4 regions of the Bacillus sp. Medicinal_06 genome follow, and region 1 is predicted to be linked to each of the others. Evidence: riboswitches for the same ligand, from Rfam matches in the RefSeq annotation. Region 1 holds a riboswitch; each other region holds the start of a gene.
What was found. Region 1 has a riboswitch for S-adenosylmethionine ahead of mtnW (2,3-diketo-5-methylthiopentyl-1-phosphate enolase). Riboswitches for the same ligand answer to the same signal wherever they lie in the genome.

Region 1 (4,213 bases):
AACAGGAATTCCCTTTCGTACTTCTTTAATTTTTTCTAACTCTACATTCCCATACAAAATAGACTCTTCTTCTCCTGCTTCTGCTACAATTTCTCCCCATGGATTAACAATTAGAGAATGTCCAGCAAACACATTATTTGGATCCTCTCCTGCTCTATTGCATGCAACCACATAACATTGATTTTCAATTGCTCTCGCTTGAAGAAGTAAGCGCCAATGAGCTAAGCGAACAAGCGGCCATTCTGCTACAACGAATAATACATTTACTCCTCTTACAGTATGAACACGCAGCCATTCTGGAAAACGAATATCGTAACAAATGACACCACCGCACTGTACACCATCCAATGTAAATTCTCCTGTTTTATCACCTGCTATTAAATAGTTATGTTCATTCATCAACTGGAACAAATGAACCTTACTATACTCACTTTGTAGTTTTCCTTCCCGATTCACTGTATACATCGTATTCATAACACCGTGCTTTGTTTGTTTCGCAATAGACCCCCCAACAATATTCACACAATATTGTTGGGCCCATTCTGAAAGAAGTTGCTTTGTTTGAATACCATCCCCATCTGCAATTTCCGGCACTCTCTCTAAATCATAACCAGTCGTCCAAAGTTCTGGTAATACGATAATGTCCGGGTTTCCTTGCATCGCTTCTTCTATTTTTTTCTTTGCATTTTCAATATTTATTTTTACATTACCAAAAGCAATATCCATTTGAATACATGCGACTTTCATTCTATCGACCCCATCTTCAATTATTTTTTCTTTACAAAAACTTAGAAAGGTTATATCATTTGTCACTAGAATTGTAACAACTTTCAAAAGAGGTGGAAAGTATGAAACATTTTCAACCTTCCGAGATTACAACATCATTACCAACACAATTTTTTGCTTCACTTGTTGCAAAAGTTAACAAAGTCGTTGAAGCAGGGCATGATGTTATCAATCTAGGTCAAGGCAATCCAGATCAACCAACACCGCCGCATATCGTAACAGCTTTACAACGTGCAGCAGAAAAAACAGTTCATCACAAATACCCGCCATTCCGCGGACATGAAAGCTTAAAAAAAGCCGTTGCGACATTCTATAAACGTGAATACGGAGTCAAAATAAACCCTAAAACAGAAGTCGCTATCTTATTTGGTGGTAAAGCAGGGCTGGTTGAACTACCGCTTTGTTTTACAAATCCTGGTGACACAATACTTGTACCTGATCCAGGATATCCTGACTATTTATCAGGCGTCGCTTTAGCGAAAGCAAAGTTTGAGACGATGCCATTATTAGCAGAAAATGATTTTTTACCGGATTACACTAAAATTAATGATGCTATTGCCAAACAAGCCAAATTGATGTTTTTAAATTATCCTAATAATCCAACTGGTGCTATTGCATCAAAAACGTTCTTTGAACAAACAATATCATTTGCACATGAAAATGATATTTTAGTAGTTCACGACTTCGCTTATGGAGCAATTGGCTTTGATGGCAACAAACCAACTAGCTTCTTACAAGCAAACGGCGCAAAAGATGTTGGCATTGAAATTTATACACTATCAAAAACATTTAATATGGCTGGCTGGCGTATCGCCTTTGCGATCGGTAACGAAAGTGTCATTGAAACAATTAATTTATTGCAAGATCATATGTATGTCAGCATTTTTGGTGCTGTGCAAGAGGCGGCTTGTGAGGCGCTATTAAGTTCACAATCTTGTGTAAATGAACTTGTAGAACGCTATGAATCACGGAGAAATGCACTCATTACAGCGTGCCGTTCAATTGGATGGGATGTTGTCGCACCGAAGGGATCATTTTTCGCATGGCTTCCTGTTCCTAATGAGTATACATCAGAACAATTTACTGACTTATTGTTAGAACAAGCACATGTAGCAGTTGCACCTGGAGTCGGATTCGGTGAACATGGCGAAGGCTACGTTCGTATTGGGTTATTACATACAGAAGAGCGATTACAAGAAGCTATTCAACGAATCCAGAAATTAAAAATTTTCAAAAAAACATTGACACTATAAAGAAACTCTGTCAAAATTCAGATATCGAAAAAATTTAAACATTTCTAAATACTTCTTATCAAGAGCAGGTGGAGGGACGAGCCCGACGAAACCCGGCAACCGATCTACAATTGTAGGCACGGTGCTAATTCTCGCAGCATTACGCTGACAGATAAGGAGCTGGTTGTAAAAAAACCTCTCCTTAGCTGAGAGGTTTTTTTATTTAACTAGGAGGTTATGAAAATGAGCGGAATAACAGCAACTTATTTAATCCATGATGATTCTCATAATGTAAACAAAAAAGCAGAACAAATTGCTCTCGGTTTGACAATTGGTTCATGGACCCATTTACCACACTTATTACAAGAACAATTAAAACAACATAAAGGCAATGTCATTCATGTCGAAAAGTTAGAAGAACAAGAACATGTAAATGCGTACCTTGGAAAAAAAGTAACGCGTGGACTCATTAAAATTCATTATCCATCACTAAATTTCAGTCCTGATTTACCGGCCATTTTAACAACAACATTTGGAAAATTATCATTAGATGGTGAAGTTAAATTAATTGATTTAACATTTTCAGATGACTTAAAAAAACATTTCCCTGGTCCTAAATTTGGTATTGAAGGTATTCGACATCTCTTACATATTCACGATCGTCCACTTCTAATGAGTATTTTCAAGGGAATGCTTGGACGTAATATCGGATATTTAAAAACTCAACTACGTGATCAAGCAATTGGCGGTGTAGATATTGTAAAAGATGATGAGATTTTATTTGAAAACTCATTAACGCCACTTACGAAACGAATTCATGCTGGAAAAGAAGTATTACAATCTGTATACGAAACATATGGTCATAAGACTTTATATGCAGTGAATTTAACGGGACGTACTTATGATTTAAAAGAACATGCCAAACGAGCAATTGAATCCGGTGCAGATATCCTACTTTTTAATGTCTTCGCGTACGGATTAGATGTACTACAATCACTTGCAGAGGATAAAGATATTTCTATTCCTATCATGGCTCATCCTGCTGTTAGCGGTGCTTATGCATCATCAAAATTATACGGATTTTCTTCACCATTGTTACTTGGAAAATTGCTTCGTTATGCTGGTGCAGACTTCTCTTTATTTCCATCGCCATACGGCAGTGTTGCATTAGAAAAAAAAGAAGCCCTTCTTATTACAGAAGCACTAACAAAAGAAGCTTCCGATTTAAAAAGAAGCTTCCCTGTTCCATCAGCTGGTATTCATCCTGGTTTTGTTCCATTTATCCTTCGCGATTTTGGCAAGGATGTTGTCATTAATGCAGGTGGTGGTATTCACGGTCATCCAAGCAGTGCACAAGGCGGAGGAAAAGCATTCCGAGCAGCAATTGATGCCGCTTTGCAAGGAACACCATTGCATGAAGTAGATAACACTGATTTACATGCTGCACTACAATTATGGGGAAATCCATCTTACGAGGTGAAACTATGAGTCTTCAAATTTTTTGTGACTTCGATGGTACGATTACGAACAATGATAATATCGTTGCCATTATGGAAAAATTCGCTCCACCAGAAGCTGAGGAAATAAAACGAAGGATATTATCACAAGATCTTTCTATTCAAGAAGGAGTCTCACAACTTTTTAAATTATTACCAACAACTTTGCATGATAATATCATCAAGTTCCTAAAAGAAACGGCTAGTATACGCACTGGTTTTGAAGAATTTTTACAGTTTATAAATGAAAATAATATTTCTTTTTATGTTATTTCTGGAGGAATGGATTTCTTCGTTCATCCCCTCTTAGAAGGACTCGTTCCAGAAAATCGAATTTATTGCAATAAAACTGATTTTTCTGAAGAATTCATCAAAGTAAAATGGCCACACCCTTGCGATGAACATTGTAATTATGCTTGTGGTCTTTGTAAATCAACATTAATTCGACATCTTAGCTCTAACGATGATCTTCATATTGTAATAGGCGACTCCATCACAGATTTACAAGCAGCCAAACAAGCCGACAAAGTATTCGCCCGGGATTTTCTTATTACAAAATGTGAAGAACACCATATTCCTTACACACCATTTGAAACATTTTATGATATTCAAACGGAATTACAGCACTTGTTGGAGGTAAAGCTATGAAACAACTTTTTCATCAATGGCATAACTTAAGTGAACTAAAAAAAGAATTAA
Region 2 (4,213 bases), on a different contig from region 1:
GAGAGATGAAAAAGGCTCACTTGCGTTATAAAAGTGAGCCTTTTTTCTGTATGATTAGATTTTAAGTGATAGAAAATAAAGTTTTGAATATTTTGATATACGTTGTAAGACGAATTATAATATAGCTAGATACAAGAGAAAAGGGGAATTGTTTATGGAAATAGTAAACGAAAGAGCAATGCTACGATTAATGGGTGCAAATGATGTAGAAAAATTATTTGCTATTGTGGAAGGAAATAAAGAAATATGGACGTATTTAATAGCTAAAATGGACAACTATCAAGATATGGAACGATATGTTGAAACGGCAGTAAAACGTTATAAAAAAGGAACGGATTTACCATTTGTTGTGATAGATCAAAAAACGAATGAAGTTGTAGGGAGTACACGTTTGTATAGTATTTCAAATGATAACAAAACGGTTGAACTCGGCCAAACATGGTATCATCCGAGTGTACAACGAACGAGTATTAATACGGAATGTAAGTACATGCTATTGCAATATGCGTTTGAAGAGTTACAAATGCTACGCGTGCAAATAAAGACAGATTTACGAAATGAAAAAGCGCAGCGAGCGATTGAAAGGCTTGGTGCTGTAAAAGAAGGTGTACTACGAAATGAGAGAAAGTTACCGAGTGGCTATGTAAGGGATGCGGTAGTATATAGCATCATTTCGAGTGAGTGGCCAGTAGTGAAAGAGCAACTACTGAAAAAAATGGATTTACATAAATAGGGGGCATACGTGACAAATATTGAAACAAAGAGACTAAAAATGATTCCCTTTACATTAGAACTTGTTGAGGCAACGATAAAAGGAAGAGAAGAGCTGCAAGAAATCATACCATATAAAGTATCTTTAGAATGGCCCATGCCTGATTATAAAGATATCTTGCCGTGGATTGCAGAAGGTTTACGAAAAAATCCAAAGCAAAGTAAATGGAGTGGGCTCATTATTCATAAGGAAGATAATCTAATTATTGGTGATATGGGTTGTAAAGGTGCACCTGATTCAAGGGATACAGTAGAGATTGGATATAGTATTGTGCCAGAATATCAAGGGAATGGCTATGCAACTGAAATGGCAAAAGCTTTCGTTGAATGGCTACAGCAGACTAATGAGGTGCAAATCATTAAAGCGGATTGTTTCAAGAGTAATATTGCCTCAAGTAAGGTTTTAGAAAAAACAGGATTCAAATGTGTACTGGAAGAACAGCATATGAAATATTGGATTATAAAGTAGATAGAAAAAAGAGGTGTGTTTCTATGAAATTAGGAAAATCACTTCTTTTTTCTTACAAAGTGATTCCTTTTTTTATATACTTTTGTTTCATCATTCCCTTCTGTGAAGAAATTCGTTACAATAGAGTTGTATGAGAAATTTTGTACATAAATCAAATTCATAAAATATGAACCACAAAAAATAGTAAATGAAAAATCCTCTATTTGAATGAAAACCCTTTATAGCACGAATCAATTGTTTAGAAACGTGCCTTCTTTCAAATGAACTCAAATATAATGATTTAAAATAGATTATTTTTTAGAAGTATGGATAATGCACGGGGGCCAGTACAAATGAAACAAAATAAAAAAAGTAAAAAAAGAAGAGTTTTGCAAGTGTTCTTACTCATGGTTAGTTCTATCATTGTATTTATAAGTTATGCAGCTTACGATATTTGGAGTTATCGTTTTAAAACAGATGAGGTGGATACAGATGCTGCTATTGTACTAGGGGCGGCTTCTTGGAACGGAAAACCGTCTCCTGTATTTCGTGAAAGAATCAATCATGCAATTTCTTTGTATAAGAATGGAAGTATTAAAAAAATTATTTTTACAGGTGGTACGAAATTTGAAGCAGAGCAGGAAGAAGCACGCACTGCGAAAGCGTATGCATTAAAGCATAACGTAAAGGATGAAGATATATTAATTGAAACACAGTCGCGTTTTACAGAAGATAATTTAAAGAATGCAAAGCAGGTCGGAATTGATAATGGCTTACATACATACACGATTGTAAGTGATCCCCTTCATATGAAGCGAGCGATGAAAATAGCGAAGCATATTGGGATGGATGCATATGCATCACCAACGCCAACGTCAGCGTATAAAACATTAGATACAGAAATTCCATTTTTCTTTAAAGAATTATGTTCTTATATTGGGTATGTTGCATCGTTACCTTTACGTATGTTGAAAGGCGATTAAAAAATAAAGAAAAGGATAGACAAAGGTAGAGTGGTTCTACGGAGTCTATCCTTTTTTATGCAAATATGATGCGGATTTTTTATGACTTTACAAATTATAGAAAATTTTTAAATAAAAAACCTTGTATTTTCATCGGAATAGTGACACAATAGAATGCATAATCAAATATAATCTTATCGAGAGAAGTGGAGGGAACGGCCCAATGAAACTTCAGCAACCTATCTGTTAATAAAAAAGGTGCTAATTCCGAGTAGATAAGAAGGAAAAGAGATGACAACCTTCTTATATGTAAGGTTGTTTTTTAGTAGGAGGAGAAGGGATGAAGCGTTTATTTTTTGCACTTGTAAGTATTGTATGTAGTTTATTTATTATTACTGGTTGTACGCAGAAATCAGGGGGCGATCAAAAAGAGATTCGTTTAGGCTTTACACCTGGCCCATATAGCGATCAAGTGAAAAAAGCAGTACAACCGTACTTAGAGAAAAAGGGGTACAAAATTAAAATTGTTGAGTTTAATTCACCAAACGAAACAAATCCAGCATTAACGAATAAGGATATTGATGCAAATATATTTCAAAGTACTGCTTTTATGAAGTCTTACGCAAAAGAAAATAATGCGAAAATTTCAAGTATTATTCAAGTTCCATCAGCACCTCAAGGTGTATACTCTGAAAAACATAAATCATTAGATGATTTGAAAGATGGAATGAAGATTGGGGTACCAAATGATCCAGTTAATTTAGAACGAGCATTACGTATTTTAGAAGGGATTGGCTGGGTGAAATTAAAAGAAAATGTAAATATTTTAACAATCTCTGAAAAAGACATTACGTTTAAAAAGAAAGATTTCAAATTAGTACCGCTTGAATCACCACAGATCCCAAGAGCGATGAAAGACTTAGATTACGGTATTATTAACGGAAACCTTGTCATTTCATCTGGACATAAGTTAAAAGAAGCATTGGAATTAGAAAAAACACCTTCGCAACACAGAATTATTGTTACTGTTCGTGATGAAGATAAAGCAAAACAATTTGCGAAAGACTTAATTGAAGCGTACCATTCACCAGAATTTAAAAAGATGATTCAATCTGAAGAACAATTTGAAGGATTCGTGCTTCCTGATTACTTAAAGTAAAGGAGATCTTGATATGACATTATCATTTATAGAAACAGAAGAACAAGTTCTCGTATTGGAGAAACTAAAGGAGCTAGTTCCGCAATTTGCAGGAAGGGAACATCAACTGAGTGAACTCGGATCTTTTCCTTTTGAAAATATTAAAGAGTTGCAGCATATCGGTTATACGAAGTTAACATTACCAAAAGATGTCGGAGGAAAGGCCATTTCATTGTATGATTTTGTTTTATTTCAAGAAAAGATTGCAGAGGGAGACGGAGCAACAGCTTTATCAATCGGTTGGCATCTTGGAATAGTGAAAGAACTTGCGGAAAATCGCTCATGGAAACCTGAGATGTTTTCTTGGTTTTGTGAAGAAGTAAAAAAAGGCGCTCTTTTTAACCGGGCAGCAACTGAACCAAAGACAGGGAGTCCAACGCGGGGAGGAAAGCCAGAAACGCTCGCTGTCCAAAAAGGTGATAAGTGGATTATAAATGGAAGAAAAACGTTCACAACAATGGCGCCAGTACTTGATTATTTCATTATATCTGCGAGCATTGAAGGGCGAGATGAGATAGGAGAATTTGTGATTCCAAGACATGAAAAGGGTGTGTTGATTGAAGAGACATGGGATAGTGTTGCGATGCGTGGAACCGCTAGCCATGATCTTGTACTGCAGAATGTTGAAATCCCAGATAAATTTTTTACAGATGTAAAAGGTTCACAGTCGAAACCGAAAGGAATTGGATGGTTACTTCACATACCAGCATGCTATTTAGGAATTGCGCAGGCTGCAAGAAATTATGCAATTCATTTTGCGAAATCATATCAACCGAATAGTTTAAATCATCCAATCAGTTTACTTCCAAACGTTAGGAGATTAGTAGGCGAATT
Region 3 (4,213 bases), on a different contig from region 1:
CGATATACCAATCTGCATTTATATGCTCCATCCCCGATACAATCCCCGCAAGCGGACCATCTCCTTTATAGGAAGGAGTATCTTCTATAACAGGAACGTCTACTAAAGTAACAATTCTTTCTTTTATATCAGGATGACTAATCACAACTACATCTTGCACGGCAGTCTGCATGACCTGAACAATGTGTTCGATAAAAGTATGTCCTTGCCAGCTTGCTAAGGCTTTCGGCTCACCAAAGCGTCTTGACATACCACCTGCTAATACAATTCCAGCGAGCCTTTTCATTGTCGATGCAGCTCAAATGTAATATGTCCAAGCTCTGGCAAAATCAATTTATTCATTGCAAGGCGAACAGCCCCGCTAGAACCAGGCATCGAAAAGACAACTTTTCTTCCGATTGTTCCACCAATTGCTCTACTTAGCATTGCAGCGCTTCCGATATCTTCTAAATAACTAATCATCCGAAACAGTTCACCAAATCCAACGATTTCCTTATCTAATAATGCTGAAACGGCTTCAATTGTCACATCACGCTTCGTAATGCCTGTTCCGCCGTTTGTTAAGATAACGTCAACATCTTCTTGGTGATAGCCAGATAATACAGCCTGTTTAATATCTTCTTTATCATCTTTTACAATTTCATAAGCCGTTACCATGTGTCCTGCTTCTACTAATAATTCTTTTAATAACTTGCCGCTCTTATCAGTCTCTTCTGTACGTGTATCAGAGACCGTAACAATTTTACAGCGCACTTTTTTGGGCGCTTGCTTTTTATGTTCTATTACACTCATTTTTATTCGCTCCTTCTTATGAACTACTCATCATTTTATCATATCGTATCGAAACTTTATGAAGTATGAAATACATCACATGTCTACAATTATGTATCAAATGAACAAAACATCATGATACAATATAAGTATATATAACCATAAAAAGGTATTTTTCCACAATCCAAATTGTATTTAACAATATAAAACAACTTGCACCAAGTCCCATTTTTAATTCATCTAAGCCACTATCAAATTATTTCCTATGGATGAGATATCAATATTGTAAAAACTCTCTATCCAAATGTCCGACGGTTCTGACCACACATACTTAACAAGTACAGCAATTCTTCTCGCCCTTTCCTATTGAATTGGATTTTGAATCGCGCGGAACAATCTGATGCAAACTAAACAAATTTTCATAATTAGGAGGCTTATTCATGGAACTTTATCAAAAACTTACAACGGTATTTATCCTTCTATTTGTCGCTTCCATCAGTGCTGGGATGGCATTAAAGGATGCTGTTCCTTATTCAGCAATCGGTGGCTGGGGATTCGCAACGCTCTTTTTGCTATGCAGTGCATTTTGTGCTGGAAAAGCGCGTCAGAAGAAAGGATGATAGCATTTGTTCCGTTAATGCGGGATAAACTATCCAAGCAAGCTTGAACTTATAATCCATACAATAAAAAAAGCTTTGCGCCTTCGCGCAAAGCTTTTTCTTCTTATATTATAGACCAGCTTGCTCTTTTAAAGCTGCTGCTTTGTCTGTACGTTCCCATGAAAGATCTACATCAGTACGTCCGAAGTGTCCGTAAGCTGCTGTTTGTTTGTAAATTGGGCGACGTAAGTCTAACATTTTGATAATGCCAGCCGGGCGAAGATCGAAGTTGTTACGAACTAGTTCTACTAGTACTTCTTCAGATACTTTACCAGTGCCGAATGTATCAACTGAAATTGATACTGGTTGTGCTACGCCGATTGCGTATGCAAGTTGTACTTCTGCTTTTTCAGCAAGGCCAGCTGCTACGATGTTTTTCGCAACATAACGAGCTGCGTATGCCGCAGAGCGGTCAACTTTTGTAGCATCCTTACCAGAGAATGCACCGCCGCCATGACGAGCGTATCCGCCGTAAGTATCGACGATGATTTTACGTCCTGTTAAACCAGCATCCCCTTGTGGTCCACCGATTACGAAGCGGCCAGTTGGGTTAATGAAGAATTTTGTTTCCTCATCCATTAATTCTGCTGGTACGACAGCTTTGATTACTTGCTCTTTTAAGTCACGATCGATTTGTTCCCACGTAGCTTCTGGGTGATGCTGCGTTGAAATTACAATTGTATCGATACGTACTGGTTTACCATTTTCATCATACTCAACTGTAACTTGCGTTTTACCGTCTGGACGTAAATAATCTAATGTTTCATCTTTACGTACTTCCGTTAAACGACGAGCTAATTTGTGAGCAAGTGAGATTGGAAGTGGCATTAATTCTTTTGTTTCATTACATGCGAAACCAAACATTAAACCTTGGTCCCCTGCACCGATTGCCTCAATCTCAGCGTCAGTCATTTGACCTTCACGTGCTTCTAACGCTTGGTCAACACCCATAGCGATGTCAGCAGATTGCTCATCGATAGATGTTAAAACTGCACAAGTTTCTGCATCGAATCCGTATTTTGCACGAGTGTAACCGATTCCTTGGATTGTTTCACGAACGATCTTTGGAATATCTACATAAGTAGAAGTCGTAATTTCCCCCGCTACCAATACTAAACCAGTTGTTACTGTTGTTTCACAAGCTACACGTGCATTTGCGTCTTTTGCTAAGATCGCATCTAAAATTGAATCAGAAATTTGGTCACAAATTTTATCTGGATGTCCTTCAGTTACAGACTCAGATGTGAACAGATGACGTTGTTTTGTCATGTGGTAAACCTCCCTACAGTAATTGTATATATTGTACGGAACTCATCCTTAATTTGCCACAAACTGCGACATTCATTTATTCTCCCACACAAGCATAAAGAAAAACCTTTCCTATTTATAGAGAAAAGGTTTAATTTGCTACTTGCATACTGCTTTTTGCCCTTCGCTCTTATCGTTCGAGACCTTGCGCCTCGCACAGGTTTTAGCACCTATTCACTTGTTTTTACCAATACAAGTGAGGTTGCTGGGCTTCATCGGGCCTGTCCCTCCGCCAGCTCGGGATAAGAGAGTATCCGTCCCAACCTATACTAAAGAAATGATATTCATTTGTCAATTAATATTCACATATTCCTACAAGTTTTTCGCATTTCTTGTCGAACAAAATATTAATAGGAAAATTATACATTCACACAAACAAAAATAAATAAATAGTATACATTATTTATATGATTGTGTTATACTCTTGGTGGGGATTACGAGAAATATTTCATTAAAATGAAAAGGATGGTATATAAATATGAGTACTGTGAATGTCCAAATTGGATTACACGAATTACTGAACGGAAGCAATGCACAGATTCAACTAAGCGTTCCACAATTAGTGGAAAAAGTACTAATGAGAAACGAAGGGAAATTAACTTCTACTGGTGCCGTCTCTGCTTCTACAGGAAAGTATACAGGACGTTCTCCTAAAGATAAATTCATTGTGAAAGAAGCATCGGTTGCAGATAAGATTGCTTGGGGATCTGTAAACCAACCGATTTCTGAAGAACATTTTAATAAATTATATACAAAAGTATTAGAGTACTTAAAGGAAAAAGACGAATTATTCGTGTTTAAAGGATTCGCTGGTGCTGATCGCAACTATCGTCTTCCATTACAAGTTGTTAACGAATATGCATGGCACAATTTATTTGTACATCAATTATTTATTCGTCCAACTGAAGAAGAATTAGCAAATCATGAATCTGAATTTACAATCGTTTCTGCACCAAGCTTTAAGGCAGATCCAGCGATCGACGGCACAAATTCTGAAGCATTCATCATGGTTTCATTTGAAAAACGCATCGTATTAATTGGTGGTACGGAATACGCTGGAGAAATGAAAAAATCAATTTTCTCTATTATGAACTTCTTACTTCCAGAACAAGATATTTTATCAATGCACTGCTCTGCAAACGTAGGTGAAGAAGGCGATGTCGCTTTATTCTTCGGTTTATCTGGAACAGGTAAAACAACACTATCTGCTGACCCACACCGTAAATTAATCGGTGATGATGAGCACGGTTGGTCTGATAACGGCGTATTCAATATTGAAGGCGGTTGCTACGCGAAATGTATTAACCTGTCTCATGAAAAAGAGCCACAAATTTTTGATGCAATTACATTTGGATCAGTGCTTGAGAACGTTGTAATTGATAATCAAACACGTATTGCAGATTATAATGATACTACATTAACAGAAAATACACGTGCTGCATACCCAATTGATGCGATTGATAATATCGTAGTGC
Region 4 (4,213 bases), on a different contig from region 1:
AAAAAGAATCTACAGTTATTGTTGAATATCCGTTAACGCTTAAAGGAAGTATTAGTTTCTTTGAAGCTAGGTGTTTACCACTTTTACAAGATAAGATTATGATAATTGTTCGAGATATTACTGAGCGGAAAAAGACTGAAGAGTTATTGAATAAATCAGATACACTTGCAGCAATTGGACAGTTAGCTGCTGGGGTAGCTCATGAAGTTCGAAATCCACTGACAGTGATTAAAGGATTTATTCAACTATTTCAAATTAATCAAGAAGATCAGGATAAATACTTCGATCTTATGCTGTCAGAAATTGAGCGAATTGAATCTATCCTTCATGAGTTTTTATCAATCGCAAAGACTGATGTCATTCCAACTGAAAAGAAAAATATTTGTTTGATATTAAGAAATGTCGTTTCATTAATTAATACAAAGGCAATCATGACAAATATTCAAATTAATCTCCATATAGAATCAAAAGAATTAATAATTGATTGCTGTGAAAATCAATTAAAACAAGTTTTTATTAATATTTTACAAAACTCAATTGAAGCAATGCCAGATGGAGGGCAAATCTCTATTTCTGTGAAAAAATTAGAACGTGAAGAGGTTATTATTAATATAGTTGATGAGGGCGTAGGAATTCCTGAAGAAAGAATAAAAAGGCTTGGTGAACCTTTTTATAGTACAAAGGAAAAAGGAACTGGCATTGGACTCATGCTCAGTTATAAAATCATTGAAAGTCATCAAGGAAGAATTAGTATCATGAGTGAGGTAGGAGTAGGAACATCCGTTACTATTTATTTACCTATGTTTCAAAGTGAGCAGGGTACTTCTCATTCAGCTATGCCATCTATAACAGGGTCTTGGTAATAGAGATTAATTTCCATTTCATATAGAGTAGCAGCAAAGAAAAGAAGCTATCTTATTATCTTGTAAGATAGCTTCTTTTCTTGATTAGCCAGCGAATTGCACTGCAATTTTGGCATGTAAAAAAGCAGTATCAAATACAGGGATAGAAAGATCTTGTTGTGAAATGAGTAACGGTATTTCTGTGCATCCTAATAAAATTCCTTCTGCCCCGTTTTTAATGAGATTTTGAACAATTTGTAAGAAACGGTCTTTGGATTGCTTTAAAATAATACCTTTACTTAACTCTTGGAGAATGACATGATGAATGAAATTTCGTTCATCTTCTTTGGGAATAATTGTTTCAATACCATAATTAGCTAGTCTCGTTTTATAAAAATCTTGTTCCATTGTTTGTTTTGTTCCAAGCAAACCAATCCGCTTCACATCATGTTCAACAATTTCTTCAGCGCTTACATCGCCAATATGAAGAAGTGGGATAGAGATTGCTTTTTCTACTTCTTCCGCAAATTGGTGTACTGTATTTGAACACATAAGTATACAATCTGCACCGGAGTGTTCTACTTTTTTAGCTACTTGAACGAGTTGGTTTTGCACTTCTTCATATTGTTGATTTTGTAGTAAATTCGTCACTTCGCCAAAATCCATGCTATATAGAACAAGCTTTGCATTATGATTATACTGAGATAAAGTTAGTGTATTAATATGTTTATAATAAAGAGATGTTGATTCCCAGCTTAATCCACCAATTAACCCAATTACTTTCATGTCTCATTCCCCCTGTTAACCTGTTTTGTTATTAATTATTCCATAATTCCGATAAGAATACAATGATTTATTTGTCATTTTATATAAAAATAAAAATAGTGAGAATAATATTGAAATTAATTCACGTTAGTGCAATAATACAAATTACAAACGAATACTTATCCAGAGAGGTGGAGGGAACGGCCCTATGAAACCTCAGCAACCCCTATTTATTCATAGAAATAGGAAGGTGCTAATTCCACAAAAGACATATTGTCTTTTGAAAGATAAGAGGATCATATATCCATACGCAAATGACCTCTTCTATAAGAGGTCATTTTTTATTGGGGAGAAAGGAAGTGAAGATGAATAATTCCATTTTCTTTTACATATAGGACTAATATAAGCTAACTAGAATGAGGGGGAATTCATATGAACAAATTATCTACAAAATTAGTCGTAGCAATTGGAATTGGTTCTGCAATATATGGGGTATTAGGTCTATGGGGACTTTCAATTGCCCCAAATACATTTATAAAACCAGCTCTGGCCATATTAACAATTTTTGGTGCGATTTTCGGACCATTTGCAGGACTTTTGATTGGTCTTATCGGTCATACAGTGACAGATACTATCGCTGGATGGGGAATATGGTGGGGATGGGTACTTAGCTCAGGCATTATTGGATTTACGATGGGACTTGTACAAAAACGAGCAAGTTTCAGTGTGGAAAATGGAACATTCGGTAATCGAGATATTTCATATTTTGCTGTAACAGGTTTACTTGGGATTGTTATTGGAATTATATTTGCCGGCGCTTTCGATATTATCGTGATGGGAGAGCCTTTAGATAAAATTATTATTCAAGTACTTGGTGCAACGATTGCAGATGTCCTTGTTTTCTTAATCCTTGGTTTACCAATTACACTTGGATTAGCGAAAGCAAATAAAAAACATACACATTTAAAAATTGAAAAGTAGGGATAGCACAATGAAGCCGATTATTTCCTTTGAACAATTTACATTTCAATATCAACAAGTGACAGAACCTACTTTAAAGAATATCACACTTCATATTTATCCAGGTGAAAAAGTATTGATTGCTGGTCGAAGTGGATCAGGAAAATCTACATTGGCCCATTGTATAAATGGGCTGATCCCTTTTTCATATGAGGGATCAAGTACTGGGAACATTTCAATATGTGGTAAGGATCCACGAAAAAGTAGTATTTTTGAGCAAAGTAAGCTTGTAGGAACTATTTTGCAAGATCAAGATTCCCAGTTTATTGGGTTAACTGTAGGGGAAGATGTTGCATTTTCGTTAGAAAATGATTGCGTAGAACAGGAGGAAATGAAGGCGGTTGTTATGGACTCTTTACAGAAAGTACAGATGCATAGATTTCACTCACGAAGCCCACATGAATTATCTGGTGGTCAAAAACAAACTGTCTCTCTTGCTGGGCTACTAACGACGGATGCTGACATATTACTATTTGATGAGCCATTAGCAAATCTAGACCCAATAAGTAGTTTAAAAGCAGTAGAACTTATTCAAAAGGTACATCAACAATTAAATAAAACAATCGTTATTATTGAGCATAGAATAGAAGAGATATTAAAATTAGACTTAGATAAAATTATATTAATAGATGAAGGGAATATTGTAGCAATCGATTCACCAAAAAAGATTTTACAAGCAAACATTTTACAAAGTATAGGGTTAAGAGAACCTATATATATTGAAGTGTTAAAAAATCTAAAAATGAATATTTTAGATGAAGAAATTTATCCAATTGAAACTTTAAATAATGAGGAGTTAAATAAAACGATAAAGCAATGGATGATGAGTTCTACTGCTTCTAAAAAACAATGTAAAAAAGAAGTCTTATGTCAAATAGAAAATCTCTCATTTTCATATTCCCACAAAAATTTCACATTAAAGGACATAACACTCTCTATACGAAGAGGAGAAATATTAGCATTATTAGGTCATAATGGTGCAGGCAAATCTACATTTGCACATTTATTAACTGGAATGAACACAGCACAGGAAGGGAAAATTGTACTTGATAATGATAATATAACTTCATGGTCTATTCGGAAACGTGGAGAAGTGATATCTTACGTCATGCAAAATCCTAATCATATGATTACACAATCTACTGTTTGGGATGAAGTTGCTTTTTCATTAAAATTACAGAAGGTTTCTAAGGCAGAAATACATAAACGAGTGGAAGATGCGTTGCAAATTTGTGGGTTATATCCATTTCGAAATTGGCCGATTCAAGCGTTAAGCTACGGGCAAAAAAAGAGGCTTACCATTGCATCAGTTTTAACAACGAATCCGAAGCTCATCATCTTAGACGAGCCAACAGCAGGACAAGATTATTTTCATTATGAACAATTTATGTCTTGTATAAGTGTATTAGCGGCAAAAGGAATATCATTTATCTTTATTACACATGATATGAACCTAGCTTTAGAATATGCAGACCGTGCAGTTGTTCTTCATCAAGGAAAAATACTTGCCGATGATACAGTTCCAATCGTATTAGCAAATAGCCAAGTATTACAACAAGCTAACTTACAGGAAAGTTCGTTAACAA

Region 2: another riboswitch for S-adenosylmethionine. It lies ahead of AC1M36_RS01775 (MetQ/NlpA family ABC transporter substrate-binding protein); the one in region 1 lies ahead of mtnW (2,3-diketo-5-methylthiopentyl-1-phosphate enolase).
Region 3: another riboswitch for S-adenosylmethionine. It lies ahead of metK (methionine adenosyltransferase); the one in region 1 lies ahead of mtnW (2,3-diketo-5-methylthiopentyl-1-phosphate enolase).
Region 4: another riboswitch for S-adenosylmethionine. It lies ahead of AC1M36_RS00060 (ECF-type riboflavin transporter substrate-binding protein); the one in region 1 lies ahead of mtnW (2,3-diketo-5-methylthiopentyl-1-phosphate enolase).

The regions. Positions count from the first base shown of each region.
Region 1 is NZ_JBWYHD010000007.1:326,166-330,378, forward strand. It holds gene AC1M36_RS19160 (carbon-nitrogen family hydrolase) at 1-834, opposite strand, end outside; gene AC1M36_RS19165 (pyridoxal phosphate-dependent aminotransferase) at 849-2,039, shown strand; SAM riboswitch class I at 2,092-2,197, shown strand; gene mtnW (2,3-diketo-5-methylthiopentyl-1-phosphate enolase) at 2,262-3,506, shown strand; gene AC1M36_RS19175 (2-hydroxy-3-keto-5-methylthiopentenyl-1-phosphate phosphatase) at 3,503-4,162, shown strand; gene AC1M36_RS19180 (methylthioribulose 1-phosphate dehydratase) at 4,159-4,213, shown strand, end outside.
Region 2 is NZ_JBWYHD010000001.1:332,740-336,952, reverse strand. It holds gene AC1M36_RS01790 (GNAT family N-acetyltransferase) at 155-733, shown strand; gene AC1M36_RS01785 (GNAT family N-acetyltransferase) at 743-1,240, shown strand; gene AC1M36_RS01780 (YdcF family protein) at 1,573-2,202, shown strand; SAM riboswitch class I at 2,373-2,463, shown strand; gene AC1M36_RS01775 (MetQ/NlpA family ABC transporter substrate-binding protein) at 2,522-3,340, shown strand; gene AC1M36_RS01770 (acyl-CoA dehydrogenase family protein) at 3,354-4,213, shown strand, end outside.
Region 3 is NZ_JBWYHD010000002.1:127,719-131,931, reverse strand. It holds gene AC1M36_RS04310 (molybdenum cofactor guanylyltransferase) at 1-286, opposite strand, end outside; gene AC1M36_RS04305 (MogA/MoaB family molybdenum cofactor biosynthesis protein) at 283-792, opposite strand; gene AC1M36_RS04300 (hypothetical protein) at 1,212-1,391, shown strand; gene metK (methionine adenosyltransferase) at 1,500-2,699, opposite strand; SAM riboswitch class I at 2,866-2,987, opposite strand; gene pckA (phosphoenolpyruvate carboxykinase (ATP)) at 3,217-4,213, shown strand, end outside.
Region 4 is NZ_JBWYHD010000001.1:7,637-11,849, reverse strand. It holds gene AC1M36_RS00070 (ATP-binding protein) at 1-863, shown strand, start outside; gene AC1M36_RS00065 (aspartate/glutamate racemase family protein) at 948-1,628, opposite strand; SAM riboswitch class I at 1,784-1,901, shown strand; gene AC1M36_RS00060 (ECF-type riboflavin transporter substrate-binding protein) at 2,040-2,588, shown strand; gene AC1M36_RS00055 (ABC transporter ATP-binding protein) at 2,599-4,213, shown strand, end outside.